2 linked regions of the Limnospira fusiformis SAG 85.79 genome follow. The protein of the gene in region 1 binds, or shares a complex with, the protein of each later gene. Links are inferred from orthologs where the notes say so. Each region holds a gene or a part of one and is shown on either strand. Other genes may lie near its edges. The genes, in order: uvrA and mfd.

The links.
Region 2: the proteins of uvrA (region 1) and mfd are in contact, whole or in part, in a crystal structure (PDB 4DFC), measured with the Escherichia coli proteins. The link is inferred for Limnospira fusiformis SAG 85.79 from one-to-one orthologs.

What each region holds. Positions count from the first base shown.
Region 1 is NZ_CP051185.1:4,917,105-4,928,358, reverse strand. Bases 280-3,705 are described here. They hold uvrA (excinuclease ABC subunit UvrA), read left to right. Parts: upstream 280-601; coding sequence 602-3,505; downstream 3,506-3,705. Other genes in these bases: HFV01_RS23185 (RuBisCO large subunit C-terminal-like domain-containing protein), read right to left, coding at 280-539. Outside these bases: more of HFV01_RS23185, read right to left, coding at 1-279; nickel pincer cofactor biosynthesis protein LarC, read right to left, coding at 3,738-4,979; HFV01_RS23170 (L-threonylcarbamoyladenylate synthase), read left to right, coding at 5,116-5,784; HFV01_RS23165 (WD40 domain-containing protein), read right to left, coding at 5,845-9,381; HFV01_RS23160 (AAA-like domain-containing protein), read right to left, coding at 9,842-11,254. UniProt on the Escherichia coli protein: The UvrABC repair system catalyzes the recognition and processing of DNA lesions. UvrA is an ATPase and a DNA-binding protein. A damage recognition complex composed of 2 UvrA and 2 UvrB subunits scans DNA for abnormalities.
Region 2 is NZ_CP051185.1:597,595-609,459, forward strand. Bases 4,809-8,845 are described here. They hold mfd (transcription-repair coupling factor), read left to right. Parts: upstream 4,809-5,141; coding sequence 5,142-8,645; downstream 8,646-8,845. Other genes in these bases: HFV01_RS02950 (alginate O-acetyltransferase AlgX-related protein), read right to left, coding at 4,809-4,859. Also shown: HFV01_RS02930 (FeoA family protein), read right to left, coding at 1-56; HFV01_RS02935 (ferrous iron transporter B), read right to left, coding at 56-1,507; HFV01_RS02940 (FeoB small GTPase domain-containing protein), read right to left, coding at 1,431-2,099; HFV01_RS02945 (SGNH/GDSL hydrolase family protein), read right to left, coding at 2,533-3,654; more of HFV01_RS02950, read right to left, coding at 3,651-4,808; HFV01_RS02960 (energy-coupling factor ABC transporter ATP-binding protein), read left to right, coding at 9,265-10,008; HFV01_RS02965 (CAAD domain-containing protein), read left to right, coding at 10,301-10,711; HFV01_RS02970 (class I SAM-dependent methyltransferase), read right to left, coding at 10,763-11,716; HFV01_RS02975 (serine/threonine-protein kinase), read left to right, coding at 11,809-11,865. UniProt on the Escherichia coli protein: Couples transcription and DNA repair by recognizing RNA polymerase (RNAP) stalled at DNA lesions. Mediates ATP-dependent release of RNAP and its truncated transcript from the DNA, and recruitment of nucleotide excision repair machinery to the damaged site.

The sequences.
Region 1 (11,254 bases):
CGACAGGCCTTTAAGCGTTCGAGAGTGGGCGCTGTGGGCAAGTCTGGGAGGATTTCATCATCTTTAATTAGGTCTAATCCGGCAAAGGCCACCTGTTCCAAAATATCCGCGTGGTCGGCGGCGGACAACCCCAAGGCGGGTTTGAAAATCGCCATAATTAGGGGTCGGTTGGGGACTGCTAGGCGATCGCGAATTCCTGTAATTCCTAGTTTGGGGCGTTTCCCGTAATTTTCCCCCAGCCGGACAGCAATTACCTTTCCACTACCCGCCATGGAATATTTGCCAAAAATCATGGTTAGTAGGCTGGGGATATCGTTTTCTACGTTAGCCTCTGGAAAAGCAACGGTAACAATGCTATATTTTTGATCATCTGTTTGGATATTGATCACCTCTCCTAAATGCGATCGCATCACCTCTTCCCGGTGCTGAAAACGTGCATCCCAAGTTCCCGCTGTTTGTCCAATGGCGATTACTTTCCCTTGACGTTCTGGATCTATTCCCGGGGGAAATCGATAGTCTACCTCAATACTTCTAACCATAGATAAGTTCCTAGCCCTCAAATTATCACTTCTCTGATTATTGATTATCCTACCTTAACCTAATGGCTAAACCTGCGAAATTTTCCGATCTCCAATCTACCATATCCCCGGCTAGTCTGAACACTATTAGAATTATCGGGGCGAGACAGCATAACCTGAAAAATCTCAATCTGGAACTTCCCCGCGATCGCCTGATTGTATTTACTGGCGTTTCAGGTTCTGGGAAATCTAGCCTAGCTTTTGATACCATTTTTGCTGAAGGACAACGGCGTTATGTCGAGTCCCTTAGTGCCTATGCGAGACAATTTTTAGGACAATTAGATAAGCCCGATGTTGATGCGATCGAGGGGTTGAGTCCCGCTATTTCTATTGACCAAAAATCCACCTCCCATAACCCTCGGTCTACCGTGGGAACAGTTACCGAAATTTATGATTATTTACGTTTATTATTTGGTCGGGCGGGTTCCCCTCATTGTCCTATATGCGATCGCCATATTGCCCCCCAAACTATTGACCAAATGTGCGATCAAGTTATGGCACTTCCTGAAGGCACTAAATTCCTTATTCTTGCGCCTGTTGTCCGAGGGAAAAAAGGCACTCATCGCAAACTCTTATCTAGTTTAGCATCTTCAGGTTTTGTCCGGGTCAAAATTGATGGGGAAATTCTCGAATTGTCTGACCATATAGACTTAGACAAAAATCATGTCCATGATATTGAAATTGTCATTGATAGACTTATTGTGAAACCGGGGTTACAGGAACGTTTAGTTGATTCCCTAACTACCTGTTTACGCCATGGGGAAGGTGTTGCTATTATTCAGATTTTGGATAACCTCAGTATATCACCAGAAGAACAATTCCCCAAACCGCAACAATTGGTATTTTCCGAAAACTTTGCTTGTCCTGAACATGGGGCGGTTATGGAAGAACTTTCACCCCGCCTATTTTCTTTTAATTCTCCCTATGGCGCTTGTCCCGCTTGTCATGGTTTGGGACACTGGCGGACTTTTTCCCCAGAATTGATTATTCCTGACCCTTCACAACCTGTTTATAATGCGATCGCCCCTTGGTCAGACAAGGACAATTCCTTTTATTTATCCCTACTTCATAGTGTCGCCCAAGCCTTCGATTTTGAGATTTCTACCCCCTGGAAAAAACTGACACCCGAACAACAGCATATTATTCTTTATGGGAGTGATGAACCCATTTTAATAGAAACTGATTCCCGCTACCGAGAAAATCGCAGTTATTACCGCCCCTATCTCGGTGCAATTCCCATGTTACTCCGACAATATGAGGAGACAGGTTCCGAAGCACAAAAGCAGAAATTAGCCCCTTATTTGGTTGACCAACCCTGCGAAGTCTGTCACGGTAAACGATTGAAGCCAGAGGCGCTATCTGTCTATTTGGGACAGTATAATATAGCAGATTTAACCGAGGTTTCCATTCGGGATTGTTTGGATAAAATTAATCAGCTACAATTGAGCGATCGCCAAGCCCAAATCGGGGATTTAGTCTTACGCGAAATTAAGGCAAGATTACAGTTTTTGATAGATGTCGGTTTGGATTATTTAACCCTCGCTAGATCCGCTTCTACCTTGTCCGGCGGAGAAGCCCAAAGGATTCGATTGGCTACTCAAATTGGCGCGGGTTTAACCGGTGTTTTATATGTCTTAGATGAACCTAGTATTGGCTTACATCAACGGGATAATGGCAGACTATTAAATACCTTAATCAAGTTGCGAGATTTAGGCAATACCTTGATTGTAGTTGAACATGACGAGGAAACTATCCGCGCCGCTGATTGGTTGGTTGATATCGGTCCTGGGGCGGGAGTTAATGGCGGAGAAATTGTCGCCCAAGGGGATTTAAAAACTTTATTAACTACTCAAAAATCCCTCACGGGTGCTTATCTTTCTGGACGCAAAAAAATTGAAACTCCCCCCAGCCGCCGTCCCGGAAATGGGCGATCGCTATTTCTCAAAAACGCCCATTGTAATAATCTGCAAAATATCGATGTCGAATTACCCCTCGGTAAATTAGTCTGTATTACTGGGGTATCAGGTTCCGGTAAATCTACCTTAATTAATGAGTTATTATATCCCGCCCTCCAACATCATTTTTACGGGAAAATTGCCTTTCCTAAAAAATTAGATAAAATTCAGGGATTAGATGCTTTGGATAAGGTCATTGTCATTGATCAATCTCCCATAGGACGCACTCCGCGATCTAACCCCGCTACCTATACGGGAGTATTTGATATTATCCGAGGACTGTTTGCAGAAACCATTGAGGCGAAAGCTAGGGGATATAAGCCAGGACAGTTTTCTTTTAATGTTAAAGGCGGACGCTGTGAAGCCTGCGGCGGACAGGGGGTAAATGTGATTGAAATGAATTTTCTTCCTGATGTTTATGTGCAATGTGAGGTATGTAAAGGCGCACGATATAACCGGGAAACTCTCCAGGTTAAATATAAGGGCTATTCTATCGCTGATGTCTTGAATATGACCGCTGACGAGGCTTTAAAGGTTTTTGAAAATATCCCCCGCGCTACCACTCGGCTGCAAACTTTGGTTGATGTCGGTTTGGGTTATATTCAGTTAGGACAACCTGCGCCTACCCTTTCTGGGGGAGAAGCACAACGGGTTAAATTGGCTTCCGAATTGTCAAAACGCGCTACTGGTAAAACTCTGTATTTAATTGATGAACCAACTACGGGATTATCTTTTTATGATGTTCATCAGTTATTGAATGTTTTACAAAGGTTGGTTGATAAGGGTAATTCTATTATGGTCATTGAACATAATTTAGATGTGATTCGTTGTGCTGATTGGGTGGTGGACTTGGGACCAGAAGGAGGCGATCGCGGTGGTCAAATTGTCGCCACCGGAACACCCGAAGATATTGCTAATAACCCCCATTCCTACACCGGATTTTATTTAAAACAACTGTTAACAACTTCCTAAAAAAAACCGAGTTACAGAAACCCGGTTTCTTTCCTATACACAGAGAAACCCGGTTTCTTCAGAGAAACCGGGTTTCTTTGATTCTGGGGTTTCTTTCCTATATACATAGAGACCCGGTTTCTTTCCTATACACATAGAAACCCGGTTTCTTCAGAGAAACCGGGTTTCTTTGATTTTAGGGTTGATTTCCTATATACAGAGAAACCGGGTTTCTTTGATTCTGGGGTTTCTTTTATGATAATTTTTGTTGTATTAACTGCCAATGTTGTAAGGCGTTTTGATGAATATCTAGCCAGGGGATTTGATGCTGTTGGGCGAGGGTAGCGCAGTCCTCATATTCAGGATGCACATTAATAACGCGATCGCCTGAAAAAGCCACCTTAATTCTGACTAAACCATATTCAGTGTCAACCGTCTGTAATTCGCGGTCAAGAATAGTGCGACATTGCCAACTTTGACGAATCCCTAAAGTAGTAGTTTCGGCAAAGAGAATATTCCGGCAAGTATCCACAGCTTCCGGGTGACAAATCACAGTTAATAATATTCCGAGGCGAGACTTTTTCATGGTCACAGGTTGCACAAAAACATCCACCGCCCCCGCCGATAATAAAGCCTGAGAAGCATAGGCGATCGCTTGGGGGCTAAGGTCATCAATTTGAGTTTCTAATACTGCCACCATTTCCTCATCATGATTATGGAAAGTCCCCGCCAAACCATGACTTTCCGCCTTGGGTTTATCTGTATCCTCAGTTTCCCCTAACCAGAGGCGGAGAATATTAGGGATGGGAAAATTTGACGAACCCGCCCCCAGTCCCACCCGTTTCAGAATCATCGGCGGTGGCGGTCCGAATTCTGTAGCCAAAGTTACAGCGATCGCCGCCCCCGTTGGGGTAACTAATTCTCGTTCAATGCCATTGCTATAAACTGGAACACTACGCATTTCCCAGAGTTTCAGAACAGCAGGGGCAGGTACTGGTAAAATTCCATGGGCTGCCCGGAATGTGCCACCACCTACCGGAAAAGCAGAACAATAGAGGCGATCGATTTTTAGCCAGTCCAACCCCAAACAGGTTCCGACAATATCCACGATCGCATCTGTCGCCCCCACTTCGTGAAAATGTACTTTTTCCGGGTCAATACCATGAACCGCCCCTTCCGCCTCCGCCAGCTTGCGGAATACCGCTAAACTCATGTTTGCTGCCCTTGGGGGAAGTTTTGCCGCCTTGATAATGGCTTCAATGTCTGGTAGGTGGCGAGTGTGATGATCGTGGCTGGTCAGGTCTACATGAACCTTCGTGGCTTGTTGACCCTGGCGAGTTACCTTTTCAGCCCATAGCCGATATTCTTCAGCCATTCCCAGCCTTTCTAGCTGTGTCGTGAGATACTCCAGGGGAACCCCGGCATGAACTAACGCTGCGAGGCACATATCCCCAGCTATTCCAGTGGGACATTGAAGGTAGGCTATATTGATCATTTTCCGCCGTCTGGTTTGAGTGATATCGATTTGAGTTTAAAGTTATTTTACTCAAAAATTGGGCATGATCGGATCGTCATTCTGACTTTAAACTTTTAATGGTTCGATCATTATTCTAGTTCATGGACTTTATTATATGGCTACTCTGTACGAAATTCATCCCCAAAATCCCCAAAAACGCACCATTGAACAAATTAAGGATGCCCTCAAGCGTGGGGCAGTCATGCTTTACCCTACCGATACCGTTTATGCGATCGGTTGCGACCTCACCGTTAAATCTGCCGTGCAAAAGGTGCGACAAATTAAGCAGATTTCCAATGATAAACCTCTCACCTTTCTCTGTTCATCCTTATCTAATATTGCCGATTATGCCATAGTTACTGATGCCGCCTATCGCACCATCAAAAGATTGATTCCGGGGAGTTATACTTTTGTACTTCCCGCCACTAAACTGGTGCCGAAATTGGTGATGTCACCTAAGCGCAAAACTACCGGAATTAGGGTTCCTGATCATCCCGTGTGTTTAGCTATTTTGGAATCTCTGGGAAACCCAGTAATTTCCACTTCTGCACATATTAAAGAAGAAGATGAACCCTCCGCCTTAATTAAAAAAATTCCCCAAGAGTATGATAAGGTTCAGCTTTTTGATGCTTTGGAGAATTTGGTTGATATTATTGTTGATGATGGCGCTGATTTGGATTATCAAGTTTCCACAATTATTGATTTAAGTGCTGATGATCCTGTGTTGGTGCGGCGCGGAAAAGGATGGGAGGCGATCGCTGATTGGGATCTGCCAGAAGAATAGCTAAATAGCCCCAATTTTAGGGGCTAGGTTAAACTTTCATCAAACTTTAATTAATAAACTTTAATTAATGCGATCGCACAAATTTCTTTCCTCATCCTTTAATTCCGGGTAATAATCCAGGTAATCTTGGATGACATAACAAGCATAACTCAACTCATCTAAATTCATAATCTCAGCCAAATTCCAGATAATGACTTGATTATCATCTCCCCCAGAAATCATCCATTTTCCATCATTACTAAAAGCCACAGTCCGCACCGACCCTTGATGTCGGATCAAAGTTCTTATTTTCACCCCTTCATTAGTCCAAAGTTGAATAGTGCCATCCCAACTAGCCGAAGCAATCATCTGACCATCTGGTGAAAAAGCCACCTTATCAACAGTCCCCTGATGATGCAAAACTATCGGTTCTCTACCATCTAAAAACCATAATCTGAGCGTGTTATCTGTACTAGCAGAAGCAATCATATCACCCTGGGGACTAAAAGCCACCCCCCAAACACTACCCTGATGATTACCAATTAACCGCGTCCCAGACCCGTCTATATATACAACTCTGACTTCCGTATCCTCGCTACCTGTAACCACCATTTTACCATCAGGACTAAAGGCAATTCCCGTAATGGATTCCGAATATTCCCACTCCCGTAGAAACTCCCCCACTCGACTCCACAACTTCACCTTATTATCATTTCCCACCGAGGCTATAACCTCACCATTTGGCGAAAAAGCTAGTTGATTTCCCCCCATAGAATGAGCATTATTAATAACCTTTAATAACTCTCCCTCCATATTCCAGAGGCGAATACTTTCATCCCAGCTACTCGTCGCCAAAATTTCACCATCAGGAGAAACCGCCAGACCAATTACACCCTGATCATGACCTTCTAGGCTTCCCAGTAAATTACCCTGCATATCCCACCGATAAACCTCTCCACCCCAACTACTAGAGAAAACTTGCTGATGGTCTGGAGTGAAAACTGTCGCCCGCACATTGTCTTGATGTCCTGATAGCACAGTAAAAAACCGATTCTTAACTTTCCAGAGTTTAACCTCCCCATGGAAGTCAGCAGAAGCCAGAGTTTCACCATCAGGACTAAAGGAAAGTTGGGTCATAGGCGCAGTATGGGAAGCGAAAGTTTGCAGGTGTCTACCGTCAGGACTCCATAAACGAATACTTCTATCCCAACTCCCAGAGGCAATTATATTACCATCAGGAGAAAAAGCCACAGTTCTAATACTATTCTGATGTTCTCCGAGTACAATGGCAGACCTTTCATTAATAGACCATAATTTCAGTTGTCTATCCTGACCTCCCGCCGCTATATACTGACCATCAGGAGAAAAAGCTAAAGCCTCCACAGCTTGTTGAGAATGTTCAAAACTAGCTACTAACTCCCCTCCTATTTCCCACAGTTTTACTCTGCCATCATTACTCGCAGAAGCTAGGCGGTTACCGTCTGGAGAAAAGGCTATCTTTGTCAGCGATTTAGTATGACCCACAAATTCATTGAGTAAAGTCCCATCCCTGCGCCAAAGTTTTATAGAACCCTTAGTGCTGGTAGTGGCTATGGTGTCTTGACCCCAAATTATCAGATCCAATATTTCTTCCTCATGGGCGGAAAACGTGAACACCAACTTACCTTGATTTGACCAAATTCTGACTTCCCCATTGCTGTCTCCTGTGGCTATATAGCCGTCTGGGAAAAAAGAAAGGGTTCGTAATTCATAGGTAAAGTTATCGATAATATTAAGTAGTTTACCCCGTCGATTAAAAATTAAAACTTGATTATTTTTGTCGATGTCCTCCCTTCCGTCAGTATGGGGATAATTGGCGCGGGAAATAATTCCTATCTGTTCCCCATCTTCCGTCCAATTTAAAGCCCAAACTCGGTCTTGGTGACGACCAAAACTATTATATTCATTCATCCCATAAACAGATTGACTCAGAACGGCATTGACTTTTTTTAGGAGATGATCTTCTACGTTTTGGACATCCTTTAGCCTGATTTTTGCCCGCACAGCATTAACTAAAGCATTCAGGTTATTGTTTGATAAAAACTGACCCTCTGTGGCGGAAATTAGGGCTTCAATTTCTCGGACTTTGGTGATTTCGTAGCTGGCGATCGCTCGACGATATTGGGAGTAAGCTAAACCAGCTAATCCTAGGGAGAAGAATAACGATAAAACCACCGTCGTTAACAGTCGTCGCTGTAGTCTTGAGTTTTTATATTCTTCTAAAAGTCTCGCTTCTACCGCGATTAATTTTTCCGCTTCTAAAGCCTGTTGCATAGCGGCGCGATCGCATTTTTCCGAGGCTGCTAAAAATTTATAATCACCATCACTTAAACTTTTACCTAACGCCCAAGTCCGCGCTTCTAATAACGCTTGACCTCGTAAAAGCCGAGAGTCATCAGTTTGATGAGAAGCTATCCAAGCCTCAAAGTTTTGGGAATAGGGACGTAGTAAATTTAGCTGTAATTGAGTCCATTCTAAATTAAAAATATGCTCATAAATCGGATTTTTTACTTTTAACATATTCCCGGATTTTTCAATTAATCCAGATAGCAAAACCTCCGTTTCTTCCCGACTACCATCAAAGGGTATTTCTGTCTCTAGGAGTATTTTCTGATAAATCCCTAATAATCTTGACGAGATTTGAGAATTGCTAATTATTCTATTTCTAATGGTTCGTAAATGTTCCGGTTCATCCTGTTTCTCCCAATTGGTGATTATCTGGTCAATTACCAAGTCTTTGATCAACTGTTTTTCCGATAATATATCAGCAAGATTTGGGGAAGTTACACCGTAATAATGTTGGGAATAAATCAGATAACATAACTTCTGAGTTAAAAATGGCTGTCCTCCCGTCCAGTTTAAAATTTCTTCCAGCAAAATTTGGTCATTAAAACCGGGAACATTTAATCCCTGTTGTAGGGGTTTCGCTTCCTCTAGGGTAAACCCCGAAAGTGCGATCGCTGTGCCAATATTAAAAGGTGTTCGGGTGCGATCTCTAATTAAGTCGGAGGGATTAGCTACCCCAAAAATCGCAAAATTTAGCCGCTGATATGCTGGTTCAGTTGCCCGTTGATTATAACAAAATCGAATAAAGGCAAACCAATCATCTACCGGAAATGGCAAACTTAAAATAGTGTCTATTTCATCAACAAAAATGCAAAATTTATCCTGGTTAAATGTAGGCAGTAAAACTTCCACTATAAACTGATTTAATTTTTGTACCAATGAAAGTTCGCCTTGTTCTTGCCACCAGATTTTAAATGGCATAGATTTTAATAACCCAAACCCGCGCCAAAGTTCTACAAAAATTCCCTTATACCACTGCATTGGGGTGACATCTTCACTACCAATAACCGTCATGTCTAAGGTCGCACAACGTATTCCTTCTGCTTGTAAACGGTGGCGGGTTTGCACTAACAGAGACGATTTTCCCATCTGACGAGAGTTGAGAACATAAGCAAACTCTCCCCGTTTTAAGGCTTCATATAAGTCTGTGTCTGCCTGTCGCTTAACATAGCTAGGACAGTCTGTATGCAGACTACCCCCGACTTGATAAATTGACCGATATTCAGTTATCATAGTTAAAAATCTATAGCCAATTATGATAATTATCTGACTCTTACAATTACTCTTACAATGGCTCAAATCATCAACAGCTCTATCTTAAATTTTGGTAAAGAAAACATCCGATTCACCAAACGCCTATTTTGTCAAGATGCTAATTTTTTGCCCTAGCCAAATCCTCAAAAACTCGTGCATCGCAATTTAAAAATTTCACCAAAAAATATTAATATTTCACGATATATATAGGGTTTCCAGCTTTTTTTTTGCGTGTAGTCACAAGAATGCCTTTATTGCAATTTATATGAGTATAGCAAAACCCCCATGCTGTCGTCAAGTATTTCAGAGGAGTTATCAATTAAATTGTATTAAATCTTAACATGAGTTGGAAAATCAAAACTATCTTGATGAAGTTATTAGTAAAAGTTATTTTTTGGGGGTGTTTAAAGGCTGTGGGTGAGAGTCCCAAAGAATCTATTTAATTTTGGCAAATTTGGCGATCGCCATTTGGAGTATCGGGATTAATTGGTAAGTAATCGCGCACCCATTCACAAGCATAATTTTTCACCGATTGATAATTAATAGAATTATCGAGATTCCATAGAATAGCCACCCCATCAGTATCAGTAGAAATTAACTTTTTACCATCATTGCTAAAACTCACCGACAAAACCCTAGTTTGACGGGTGCGATGACCATTAAAAACCGCCAATTTTTCACCGCTAACAGTCCATAGTTTCGCACTTCCATCTGTTCCCACCGTCGCCAGTATTTTACTATCTGGGGAAAAATTAACATCAGATACAATATCATTATGATAAGTTTTAAAACTGTTAATTAAATTGCTATTAACATCCCAAATTTTCACCATATCATCCTCAGCTACCGAAGCCAAAAAGCGACCATCAGGAGAAAAATCTAAGCCTAATATAGTTCCGGTGTGGTATTGACTTAGTTCCCGTTTAAGACTACCATCAACTCCCCAAATTTGCACCGTTTCACCACTACCACCATAAGCAATTAACTGACTATCTCGGCTAATAGCAACTGTGCGGATAGTCTGTCCTTGTGAAGACCAACTGTTTTGCAAAACTCCATCTTTATTCCAAAGTTTGATAGTGCCATCACCACCACCACTCACCAGAAATTCACCATTAGGACTAAAAGCCACCGACCAAACAGGTCCAGTATGTTCAGTTAAAGTGTTGAGTAAAGTTATGTTGGTTCCATCAGGTGAAATTTGCCACAGTTGAACAATATTGTCATAGCTACCAGTAGCTAAAATCTGATTGTGATAATCAAAACTGACCGACAAAACTCCCCCATCGCTAGTAGGAATAGTCTGTAATAACTCCCCATTAGGTCGCCAAATTTTGAGAGTTTTATCATCACTACCAGTTACCACAAAACTGTCATCCTCAGAAAATACCGCATCTAAAATACCTCGATTATGTCCCCTCAAAATCGTCAGGCTAGGGTGGTCAAAACTCCAGAGTCGAAGACTGTTATCATTGCTTACCGAAGCCAGAGTTTTACCATCAGGACTAAAGCTAACATTCCAGACCTGTTGTTCATGACCTTCTAGGGTATATAACAAATTACCATCTATATCCCACAGCTTAATATTATTAGCTAAATCAGCGGTAGCAAAAGCGATACCTAAACGGCGGATAATGCTATCGGGAGGACTAATAGCCACAGACCAAACCCAACCTTCCTGGGAGGGTAAAGTAGTAATCAGACTGCCATCAAGTCCCCACACTTTGGCTGTACCGTCATTGCTACCGGAAACGATAGTTTTCCCATCAGGGGAGAATACCACATCCCAGACGGGGTTTTGGTGTCCCCTAAAGGTATTAACTAGACTGCCATCTATTCCCCATAGTTTCAC
Region 2 (11,865 bases), 4.3 Mb from region 1 along the record:
TTAATCTCGACAACGATCGCATCTACCCTCAGATCCAAACTCACGAGAGAAATCATTAAAAATTCACCCCAACCAGGTCCAGTAAAAAATTCGCACCATATCCCATGGTAAAAGCAAAAGGTATAATCAATGCTACCATAATCAGAGTAATTTTCAAACCTTGTTCTTTAACCATTACCTGAAACTGCGCCACACAGGGGAGAAACAGAGTCAAAACTATGGCGGTAACTACTAATTGATTACCTGTTAATATACCAGTTTGAGTTAAATCAAAAAGTCCCGCCGCGCCATAATCACGACGAAAGAAACCATAGAGGAAAATAGGTGCGACTTCTCGAGGTAGTCCCAAGGCTAAAGTAATGGGTTCCAATAAACCAACCAACCAGTTAAAGACTCCGGTTAAATGACCAATCCAAATAAACACGGAAACCCAAATAAATAGGGGGACTATTTCCCAAAAATATCCCTTCATACGCAGATAGGTTTTGATGAGGATATTCTGTAACTTGGGTATTCTCAAAGGGGGAACTTCCATATAAAATTCGGATCTATTTCCGGGAATAATCCGAGAAGTTAATGCGCCGACTATTAGAAAAACGGAGAGGATAAATCCCCCCCAAATTAATAGGGCTGTTGGTTTCATGGAAAGTAGTCCTAAAATCACGCCCCACTGGGCGGCACAGGGAACAGCTAGGGCGAGGAGAAAAATGGTAATCATCCTCTCCCGACGAGTTTCTAGGGTGCGGGTGACGACAGTTGCCATAGTATCACATCCTAAGCCTAATACCATGGGAATTACCGCCCTTCCTGATAAGCCTATTATCTTAAATAACTGATCTAGCATGAGAGATAGCCGGGGTAAATATCCACTATCTTCTAATAGGGAAAACATGAGAAAATAAGTCCCTACTACGGGTAAAACAATAGCGATCGCATAACGAACTCCTAGAGTAATAATACCATAATCATTAGCCAATAAATCCTGGAATATCTCTAGGGGAATTACGGCGGCTACGAAAGCATCTACCCTGGGATTAATATAGGTTTCAAAACCGCCTTCAATTAGGTCTACTAGAGTCCCCGCGCCAAACTCACCGACAAATTTATAAACGCCGAAATATAGGATGATTAAAAGTAGAGGAAACCCGGTAATCGGATTAACTGTAATCTGGTGCAATTTTTCGGCTAGGTCTGAGGTGTCGGTGGCTGATTCGGTTAAGACTTCTTTTTCAATATTCCCGGCTTTTTCTTGTCGGGTAATGGCGATCGCACGACTAATAGGAACATCAAGACTGACCTGGGCTTCCATAATAGCCAGATCATATTCTTCCCGATAGGGGCTGGTTTTTATGGTCTCCAAAAATTGGGGATCTCGCTGCAAAATTAGTAGGGCTAAACTTCTATGGGAGAGGGTATAGGAGGGGAGACTATTATCTTTCAATAACAGAGATTCGATGTGAGCGATCGCTATTTCTATGGTCGGAGGATACACTACTGGACTCAACATAATCTACTACCTTGGTTTTTAATTCTTGAACTCCAATATTATGGGCTGCAGCCATTAACACTACGGGAATACCTAGCTTTTCCTCTAAGTCTTCAGCATTGATTTTAATACCAAGATGGTCGGCTTCGTCAATCAGATTAACTGCTAATAAAACTGGTAATCCGGCTTCTAGTAATTGTAGGGTTAGGTTTAGCATTCTCCCTAAATGTTGGGCATTTACTACATGAATGACCAAATCTATCCCCCTAGTCATCAATAGGTCTCGACCGACTTTTTCTTCTTCGGTAATGGGTAAGAGAGAATACATCCCTGGGGTGTCTATAATGGCGATCGCTTTGTCTCCAATTATCATGTCTCCTGTGGAAATATCTACGGTGGTTCCCGGATAGTTGGAAACTGTGGCATAATAGCTAGTTAGGGCATTAAATAATACGCTTTTTCCCACATTCGGAGAACCCACTAGGGCGACTGTAGGCTTATTTGACACCGCCGAGAAATGGCGATCGCTTTTCGGTCTCCACCACTTCCACCAAGGTCTCGGTGAGCTAGAAGTTTGACCTGAACAGTTTTTAGAGCAGTGATTACAACTCATGTAGATTATTAGTAATAATTTACTTTTATTTAATCCATGAATTATAGAATATCACTACAATATCGTCAATCACAAAAATTCCCGGTTTCTGGCTATAAAACATAATCTAGGATTATCTAAACATGGTTTTAGATACAAACATTAAATCAATCGAAAAAAATTTAGATGATAATGGTTCTCATTATCGCAGAAAATCTGACGAGAGAATCGGTACTTGACAAGCCCCAATGTTAATGATAGAGTGGAATCTATAGGTTATGCTCCTCTTGGTGTGGGTTATGTCAGCTACAAGATAAATTATAGGAACCCAAAGCCAGTAAAGCCGTAGTGACATTGACCAATTTCGGGAATAGAGACTCGAGAAGATTTCGCCGCGATGCACGAGTATTTTTTAGGCCAAAATTAGGGGGCTTGACAAAATTCCACATTTATGCTAATCCCCGTCAGAGTTGAAGTGGTGAGTAAGTAGATGTTTGGTAATTAATTCCGCCGCCAATGCGTTTCCGGCGATATTCCAGTGGCTGTCATTAGGTCGGTAGAGTCGGGTAGTCTGGGAAACCTGCCTAAAATCATCTAATAAGTCGATATAGTTGATATTGTATTGAGAAAGGCGATCGCGTAGGAGGCGGTTAGGGTGATCAAAATCCAAACCTTGGGGGTCATCAGGCTTGAGGATATCAATAACTTGGGATTGTAATTGTTTATTGACTTGTACCTCGCTAGGAATAATCACAATGGTTAGGTCAATATTTCGATAATCGCAAATCTCCTTAATGCGGCGAATATCCGCCATAGCGTCTTCAAAAAACCCTAGGAAAATGCCGTCCCTTGTCCTAATATCAAACATACGACTTAGGTTAGAAACCTGTTCAAGATAGGACTCATCAGTTAAGGTGGGGTGGTCGTCTTTATATTCGAGGTTATTGGGGTTATAGACAGTCCCTTCAAACTGAGTTTGGAGTTTAATCAAAGATTGTAAAAAGGCGACGGTATAGAAGGTGTGCTTATTTCTATCGAGGGAAGTTAGGTGATTGTCGATAAAATCATTACCAATATAAAAGGATAGGAGGATTTTATCAGGATTAAGCACTAACCCTTCATTAATCAATAAAGCCAAATAGGCGGCGGGTCCTAAGCCAGGAATTCCCATATTGATCACTTCGATATTTTTATCTTGGCTGTTTAGCTGTTTCTCAATCAAGGTTAAATAATTATAGTGATAGGGAACTATTCCAAAGGCGAAGGAATCACCAATTCCCAACATTCGATAAATACCCTCCGGTTTTGCTTGGGTAAATTCCACATCTTTAAAGCCATGGGAGTTTAGTTGAAAGTCAAAATCTTGGGCGTGGGGTCTTCCTCGCCAACGATTATATGAACGGTTATAGAAAACAAATGTGGGATTAATTCTGTGATAAATCCTGAAGGTAGCCTCGGTTAGCAGAAATGTAATTCCCGCGATAATTAAGGTTTGGCTAAAAAATTTACAAACTGGGTTATTAACAATGGCTTTTATCGGTAATTTTCGGGAAATGTTTAACTTGTCTTGGTTCATTTTTCCTCGGTGGCGAATACGGAGTCGGTAATTTTAACTAAGTGTTCAAACAAGATATCTTTAGCCAGTTGGTTTCCGTGGGAGTTCCAATGGGGTTCTTGGAATAGATAGAGATGGCGGTTTTGTTGTTCTACTCTAAATCTAGGAGTGAGGTCAATATAGGGAATGTTGTTTGACTCCAAATGGGAGATGAGGATATTTTGCTGACAGGTAATGTCATAATCATCTAAGTTTAGGTAAAAGGTAGACTGGAGTTGATTTAACAAGTGGTCGTTAACCTGGTATTCGTCGGGATAGATAGCCACGATAAACTTAATGTTCCTGGCTTGGAGAATGGCATTCATTTCTGAGATGCTATCCAAGATATAGTTAATGTTAGCATCACGATCGCCATTTTGTAGCTTCTCGATATTGCAGAAACTCATCCGACCACGTTCTACATCCAGAAATTTCTCCAGGGACAGAATACCTGGGGATGTTTCGGGTTCGTCTAAGGCGATCGCCTCGGTAGTCGCCACTAACTGACTCTGGGGGAGTTGATGAGACTGTTGAGACTGTTGAGACCTAGCGGCTTCTCGAAAGATTTTATATTTTTGTTGAATAAACAATAAGAGTCGTGATTTAGGAATAATCGGATAGCCAAATATTATTAACTCCTGACGGCGGTCAATATCAATGTAAAGGTCGTTAACAATAATTCGTTTTCGATAGGGGTCAGCATCAAGAAAATCATTCCCCACAAAAAAACCCAAGACGACTAAATGGGGATTATACTGCAATCCATATTTTTTCAATAAGGCTAGTTGTTCGGCGGTATGGGTTCCGGGATATCCAGCATTAATGACATCGACTTGATGCTGTCCGTAATGTTCCCGAAATTGGTTTTCTAATAAAGCGGTATAGTTGCCTTGTTGACCACCAGCCCAATTAAAAGAGTCGCTGAGAATGAGCATCCGAAATATATCAGGATCTGGTTGGAGGGGATAGTCTCGGTCATTGAAGCCAAATTGATTATTACCGTTAGCATGACCGCGAATTTTAAACCCTAAGTCAGGATCGTATTTATAGAGTCCGCGAAATAAATAGGGTTCGGAGACAATCATGATTACTTCTACTAAGAAGAAAGGTACAATTGTCCAGCAACACAGTAGGAGTAAAATTTGCCGTAAGGGCGGTAATTTTACAGATGGTAATAATTTTTTCATGAAGCCTTATGAATTTACTTCCTCGCATGATTAATAGGATAGCAGTCCCGACGGATATTGTCCATACCTATCTCTGATGGATAACTGGGAATAGGGAGGGGCATGGTTTGGGAGTAGAAATACTTGATAATAGTGTAATCAAAAGGCAGAAGGGAAATGGGCGGATGATGTGGAGTTGATAAATAGGCAATCAGGGTAAGTGGGGGAAATCAGAGAAGTTGCCGTCAAAATAGCCCAAAGGTTATAGAATATAAAAATATTTTGTTGTCAGTCGGCTAACTTATGACCTTTTCTGCTGTAGTTCGGACCTTGGGGCGATCGCCTCTGACGGCTGAACTTCTGACTAAACTGAACCAACAGCAAGCTCTTCACCTTAACGGTCTTCCCCGTGTTCCCAAAGGACTGACGGCTTCAGCTTTAGCCCAGGAAGCGGGGTTAAACCTATTGGTGATAACAGCTACTTTGGAAGAGGCTGGTAGGTGGTCAGCCCAGCTAGAGGTGATGGGGTGGCAGACGGTACACTTTTACCCGACCTCGGAAGCATCCCCCTATGAACCCAGTTATAGCGAAGAGATGGTCTGGGGACAGATGCAGGTATTAGCGGACTTAGTGGCAAGAAACACAGGGAAAGCAGACCCGGTGGCGGTGGTAGCTACAGAGAGGTCTTTACAACCCCATCTCCCTCCGGTGAGCGACTTCCAGAGTTATTGTCTAACCCTGAAGTTGGGGATGACCTGGGAAGGAAAAACCATAGACGAAAAACTCGCCCAGTTGGGATATCAACGGGTGGCAGTGGTGGAAACTGAGGGGCAGTGGAGTCGCCGGGGAGATATTGTAGATGTGTTCCCTGTGGCTTCAGAACTTCCGGTGCGTCTGGAATGGTTTGGGGATGAGTTAGAAAGAATTAGGGAACTGGACCCGGTGACACAGCGATCGCTTGATCGGGTTGAGCAACTAATTCTCACGCCGACGAATTTTGCTCCGATTATCGAAGCGAATTTATCCCTATCTACGGAGACCCTAGAAACTCTCAAATCGGCTCAGATATCGGAGACGAAAACCGGACTATCTCATCTGTTAGGATTAGCATATCACAAGCCAGCTTCTTTAATTGATTATCTACCGGAATTAACTTTAGCGGTAATTGATGAACCTGACCAATGTGCAGGTCATGGCGATCGCTGGTTTGAACATATCGATGAACAGTGGCAAAATGAACAAGGTAAGCTGGTAACAGCAGAAGGGATATCTGTGGAAATTCCGGCAATTCATCAATGCTTCCGGGAGTCCCTAGCGACGGTTGAAAATCGTTTTGATAGGCTGTATCTCAGTGAACTGGCTGATTATAAATCCCCTCTTATTCAGGCTTCCACAGCATCGATAAACTTAGCCAGTCGTCCCGTCCCGGTGACTCCCCACCAATTCGGAAAAATTGCCGAGGTGATTCGCCAACAACGCGATCGCCAATTTACAGTCTTTCTAATTTCCGCCCAACCTAGCCGCTCAGTGGCTTTGTTATCGGAACATGATTGCCCATCTAAATTTATACCCAACCCCCGCGACTATCCAGCCATAGACTCATTAATCCGTAATACCCCCATTGCTTTAAAATATACGGGACTAGCCGAATTAGAAGGGTTTATTCTCCCCACCTTCCGTTTAGTTATTATCACGGACAGAGAGTTTTATGGTCAACACGCTTTAGCTACTTCTGGTTATATCCGCAAACGCCGCCGCGCCGCCTCCAAACAGGTAGATCCGAATCGACTACAACCGGGAGATTATGTGGTTCACCGCCAACATGGAATCGGTAAATTTGTGAAGTTGGAAAGCCTGACTATTAATCAAGAAATCCGCGATTATTTAGTGTTACAATATGCAGATGGAACCCTAAGAGTGGCGGCGGATCAGGTGGGAACTTTATCCCGTCTAAGGCGGTCAGAGTCGAAGGTTCCCCAACTCAATAAGTTGACGGGTAAAGCCTGGGAAAAAAGTCGGGAAAAAGTGGGTAAGTCCATTAAAAAATTGGCGGTTGATTTGCTGAAACTTTACGCCGAACGTTCCCAAAAAACTGGATTTAGCTATCCCCAGGATACACCTTGGCAGCAGGAAATGGAAGATTCTTTTCCTTATCAACCGACTCCCGACCAACTGAAATGTAGCCAAGATGTGAAACGGGATATGGAAAGCGATCGCCCTATGGATCGTCTGGTGTGTGGAGATGTCGGTTTTGGGAAAACGGAAGTAGCAATTAGGGCGATTTTTAAAGCAGTTACGGCGGGGAAACAAGTGGCATTTCTCGCCCCCACAACGATTCTCACCCAACAACATTATCACACACTAAAAGAACGTTTTGCGCCTTATCCCATTGAAATTGGATTGCTTAATCGCTTCCGTAGCGCTAGTGAAAAAAAGTTGATTCAACAAAAGTTAACGACCGGAGAAATAGATATTATTGTGGGTACGCATTCGGTGTTATCTAAACATATTAAATTTCGGGATTTGGGACTGTTGGTAGTGGATGAAGAACAGCGGTTTGGGGTGAATCAAAAAGAGAAAATTAAAGCCCTAAAAACTCATGTGGATGTTTTGACTCTGACGGCGACTCCCATTCCCAGGACGCTGTATATGGCGTTATCAGGTATTCGAGAAATGAGTTTAATTACAACCCCACCACCCTCTCGTCGCCCAATTCAAACCCATTTAGGACCATTAAACCAGGAAACTATTAGGGCGGCGATTTGTCAGGAACTAGATCGGGGAGGACAGGTGTTTTATGTGGTTCCCCGCATTGAGGGTATTGAGGAGAAGTCGGCGGCGATTAGAGAAATGGTCCCTAGTGCTAGATTGGCGATCGCTCATGGTCAAATGGAAGCTGGAGAGTTAGAGTCGATCATGCTCACTTTTAGCGCCGGAGAGGCTGATATTCTCGTCTGTACGACCATTATTGAGTCGGGCTTAGATATCCCCCGTGTTAATACTATTCTGGTCGAGGATGCCCATAAATTCGGGCTAGGACAATTGTATCAGTTGCGCGGTCGTGTGGGGAGGGCGGGAGTTCAAGCCCACGCTTGGCTATTTTATCCGGTTAAAGGTGACGGACAGGCGGCTTTAACAGAAGATGCAGTTAAGCGACTGAGGGCGATTAAGGAGTTTACCCAGTTGGGGTCTGGTTATCAATTGGCGATGCGAGATTTGGAAATTCGCGGCGCTGGGGATATTTTGGGCGCTCAACAGTCGGGTCAAATGAATGCGATCGGTTTTGATTTATATACCGAAATGCTACAGGAAGCTATCCAAGAGGTACGCGGACAGGAAATTCCCCAGGTCGATGATACTCAGGTGGATCTGATTTTGACGGCATTCATCCCATCAGATTATATCACAGATTTAGATCAAAAAATGAGTGCTTATCGGGCGGTGGCATCTTGTCAGGATTCGGAAGAGTTAAGTAGAATTGAGGAAGATTGGAGCGATCGCTATGGTAAAATTCCCGCACCAGCCCAACAGTTACTCCGGGTAATGGAGTTAAAACAAATCGCTAAAAAGTTGGGGTTTGCTCGCATTAGACCGGATGATTCTAAGCAGAATATTGTTTTAGAAACACCTATGGAAGAACCCGCCTGGAATTTATTAAAGCAGAATTTACCTGAACATTTACAGCCTCGCTTTATCTACGGTCGCAAACAGGTAAAGATTCGTGGCTTGGGGGCCTTACCTCCTAGTAAGCAGCTCGATTGTCTGATTCAATGGTTGCAAACTATGCAGGAGGGAATCCAATCATAATTAATAATTAATAATTAATAATTAATAATTATGAAGGGCTGACGACCATCTTAAGAAACCCGGTTTCTTTGAGAAACCGGGTTTCTTGACTTCTGCGGTAGAAACCCGGCTATAATTAATAATTGGGTGGGGGCGCGCCTCCGCTGTGAATTATGAATTCCCCAAGACCATCTTAATAAACCCGCCCCACGGCGAATAATCACTGGTTAGAAACCCGGTTTCTTTGAGAAACCGGGTTTCTTGACTTCTAATAAATAATTGGGTGGGGGCGCGCCTCCGCTGTGAATTATGAATTCCCCAAGACCATCTTAATAAACCCGCCCCACGGCGAATAATCACTGGTTAGAAACCCGGTTTCTTTGAGAAACCGGGTTTCTTGACTTCTAATAAATAATTAGGTAGGGGCGCGCCTCCGCTGTAAATTATGGATTCCCCACGACCATCTTAATAAACCCGCCCCACGGCGAATAATCACTGGTTAGAAACCCGGTTTCTTTGAGAAACCGGGTTTCTTGACTTCTGCGGTAGAAACCCGGCTATAATTAATAATTGGGTAGGGGTGGGTTCCGCTGTGAATTATGAATTCCCCAAGACCATCTTGAAGATAAACGGCGTTTTGATGAAGCGATCGCATTGGGAATCTGATTGTAGCATAAGAGTTGAGAATCTGACATTTAGCTATGCTGGGGAAAAGCCAATTTGGCGGGAAATTTCCTTTAGCTTGAACCCAGGAGAACGTCTAGGGCTTCTCGGACCAACGGGGACGGGTAAAAGTACACTGATGGAAACCCTAATTGGCTTAAAAACTCCTAACAGTGGCAAGATTTGGATTCAGGGAACCTTGGTAGAACCGTCAAGCCTGCGACAGATACGCCGCCAGATAGGTTTTGGTTTCCAAGACCCTAACGACCAGCTATTTATGCCGACCATTTTTGAGGATGTCATGTTCGGTCCCTGTAATTATGGGGTTAGTAATGAGCAAGCCTCAGAAATCGCCCATCAATTATTAGCCCAATTTGGTTTAGCTAAATTGGCTCATCGGTCTGTCCATGAACTATCAGGGGGTCAGAAACGTTTAGCCACCTTAGCAGCCATTCTAGCCCTAAATCCTACCATTTTGATTTTAGATGAGCCGACCAATGGGCTAGACCCGTGGTGGCGGCGTAACTTAGCGGAAATTTTGGTTAATTTACCTATCGAAGTCCTATTGATTGCTTCCCACGATCTACAATGGGTAAGCCGAGTAACAGAGCGATCGCTAATTTTGGGAGATGGCAAAATTCAAGTAGATCGACCCACTAAAGAACTATTGCAGGATAGGGACACCCTGGAAAAATGCGGTTTACCGGATAATTGGGCCTGAAACCTAGCCCGGCGCAAGGGTGATCTATGAAAGTGACTCAATTGCAGGAATAGATCTGCAATACCAGGCGGTATTTCTTCTGGAAACTAGCGGACCGTCTCTGTGATAGGGTAGGGGTGATATTCGCCGAAAAACTCAACTTCAAGGCGTGGACTTGCAGCCGTGGGACACGCGGTGAAGATGCTTGGTGAGGGGTTAAGCGTTCGCTCCCCGAAGACCCAAGAATCCCCGTCCTGTTAGGGCTGGGAGTGTCAATAGCGATAATCTTGTATTAAGTCGAAGGAGATTTAACATGGTAGAACCTACCAAAAGTGCCAACCCCACCACAGCTTCCCCCGAAGGAGGAACTATGACACCCACACCAGACCAGGGACCGAATAAAGAACAATTTGAAGAAATCAAAGAGAAAGTAGTTGTCTTTTTGTCGGAACTACCAGGTTATGTTTCCAAGTTTTTTGGAGAGTATCAAAAACCTATTGTTACTATCCTGTTAATTGTGGTGGCAGTGGTCACAATTAAGGTGTTATTTGCGGTAGTTGATGCCCTCAATGATATTCCCTTGGTAGCTCCCACTTTTGAGTTGATTGGCATGGGATATGCGGCTTGGTTTGTCTACCGTTACTTGCTGAAAGCCTCCACCCGCCAGGAATTAGTACAGGAAGTTAACGCTTTACGCAAACAGGTTTTTGGCAATAAGTCCTAACTAGAAAAACGCCGATTTTCACTTGGGCGCAATAGCGCCCTATTTTTTAAATCAAGGTTTGATGGCAATAATAGTTCGATGACGGGGGTCAGTTTCGATGGTGGTTTGATAGTTCAATCCACATTCAGATAAGGCGGTTTCTACATCAAAGGTATAGTAATCATCCGTCCAGGGTTCTGTACTTTTCATTAAGGTAAATAGCACGGGTGGCAGATTTTGAATGACGGCGGATTTGGGGTTATTATCAACTATGGCTAACACACCATGCGATCGCAAAATTCGTAAGGCTTCTTTAAATATCTTCCGCGTGGCTGTTCGCGGTAATTCATGAATCACAAATTGCAAAGTTACCACATCAAAAGAATCATCAGGAAAACCCGTATTCTCAGCGTTAGCGTGTTTCCACTCACTAATTTTTCCTTGAGTATCCCGCATTTTTGCCACCGATAACATATAGGGAGATAAATCTAAGCCTACTGTTCGGATTGAGGTTTCTTGTCTGTGTTGATAATAACTATGTAAAGCCTGGGTAGAAATTCCCACGGAACAACCTATATCTAAAATATCATGAACTGGGTTAGGGCTATAGTTTTCTAAAACCTGATGAAAACTGTGCCGCAACCTTTCCTGGGCTGTTAGCCATGATAAATCCTCTTTTGGCCATACTCGCAAAGCCATTGAATAGGTAGCAGACTCCGCCTCAAAAGCAGCTTTCCAGCAAAGATTTCCTTCATCATAAGCATGAAAGGGAACTTGATAATAGTCGGGGTAAACTACTGTGGTATCAGTGATTTCTGGGAGTAAGGCTGTTACGCCAGACCCTTCGAGTTGCTGATAAGTTTCTCGCCAGGGAATGCCTTTCTTTTCGGCGGTTTTAATTAACACCCGCCTAGCCTGATATTTCATGAGGTTGAAAATTGGCTTAGTTTGGATGAGAAGATTCACAAATTGGGAGAGGAAATCACCACCAGCCCAGTCGGGTTTGATTTTATCGCTTGTATTCATCAGACGGACATTATAATCATCAACAGTTGATTATCTCATAGTCTTAGGATCTGTGTTAGAGTTAAGGGATAACTATGTCCCAGGGAAAAACTATGAGTCTTTGTTTTAATCCCGCCTGTCGCCACGAAAACCCCAAGGATATTGTATCC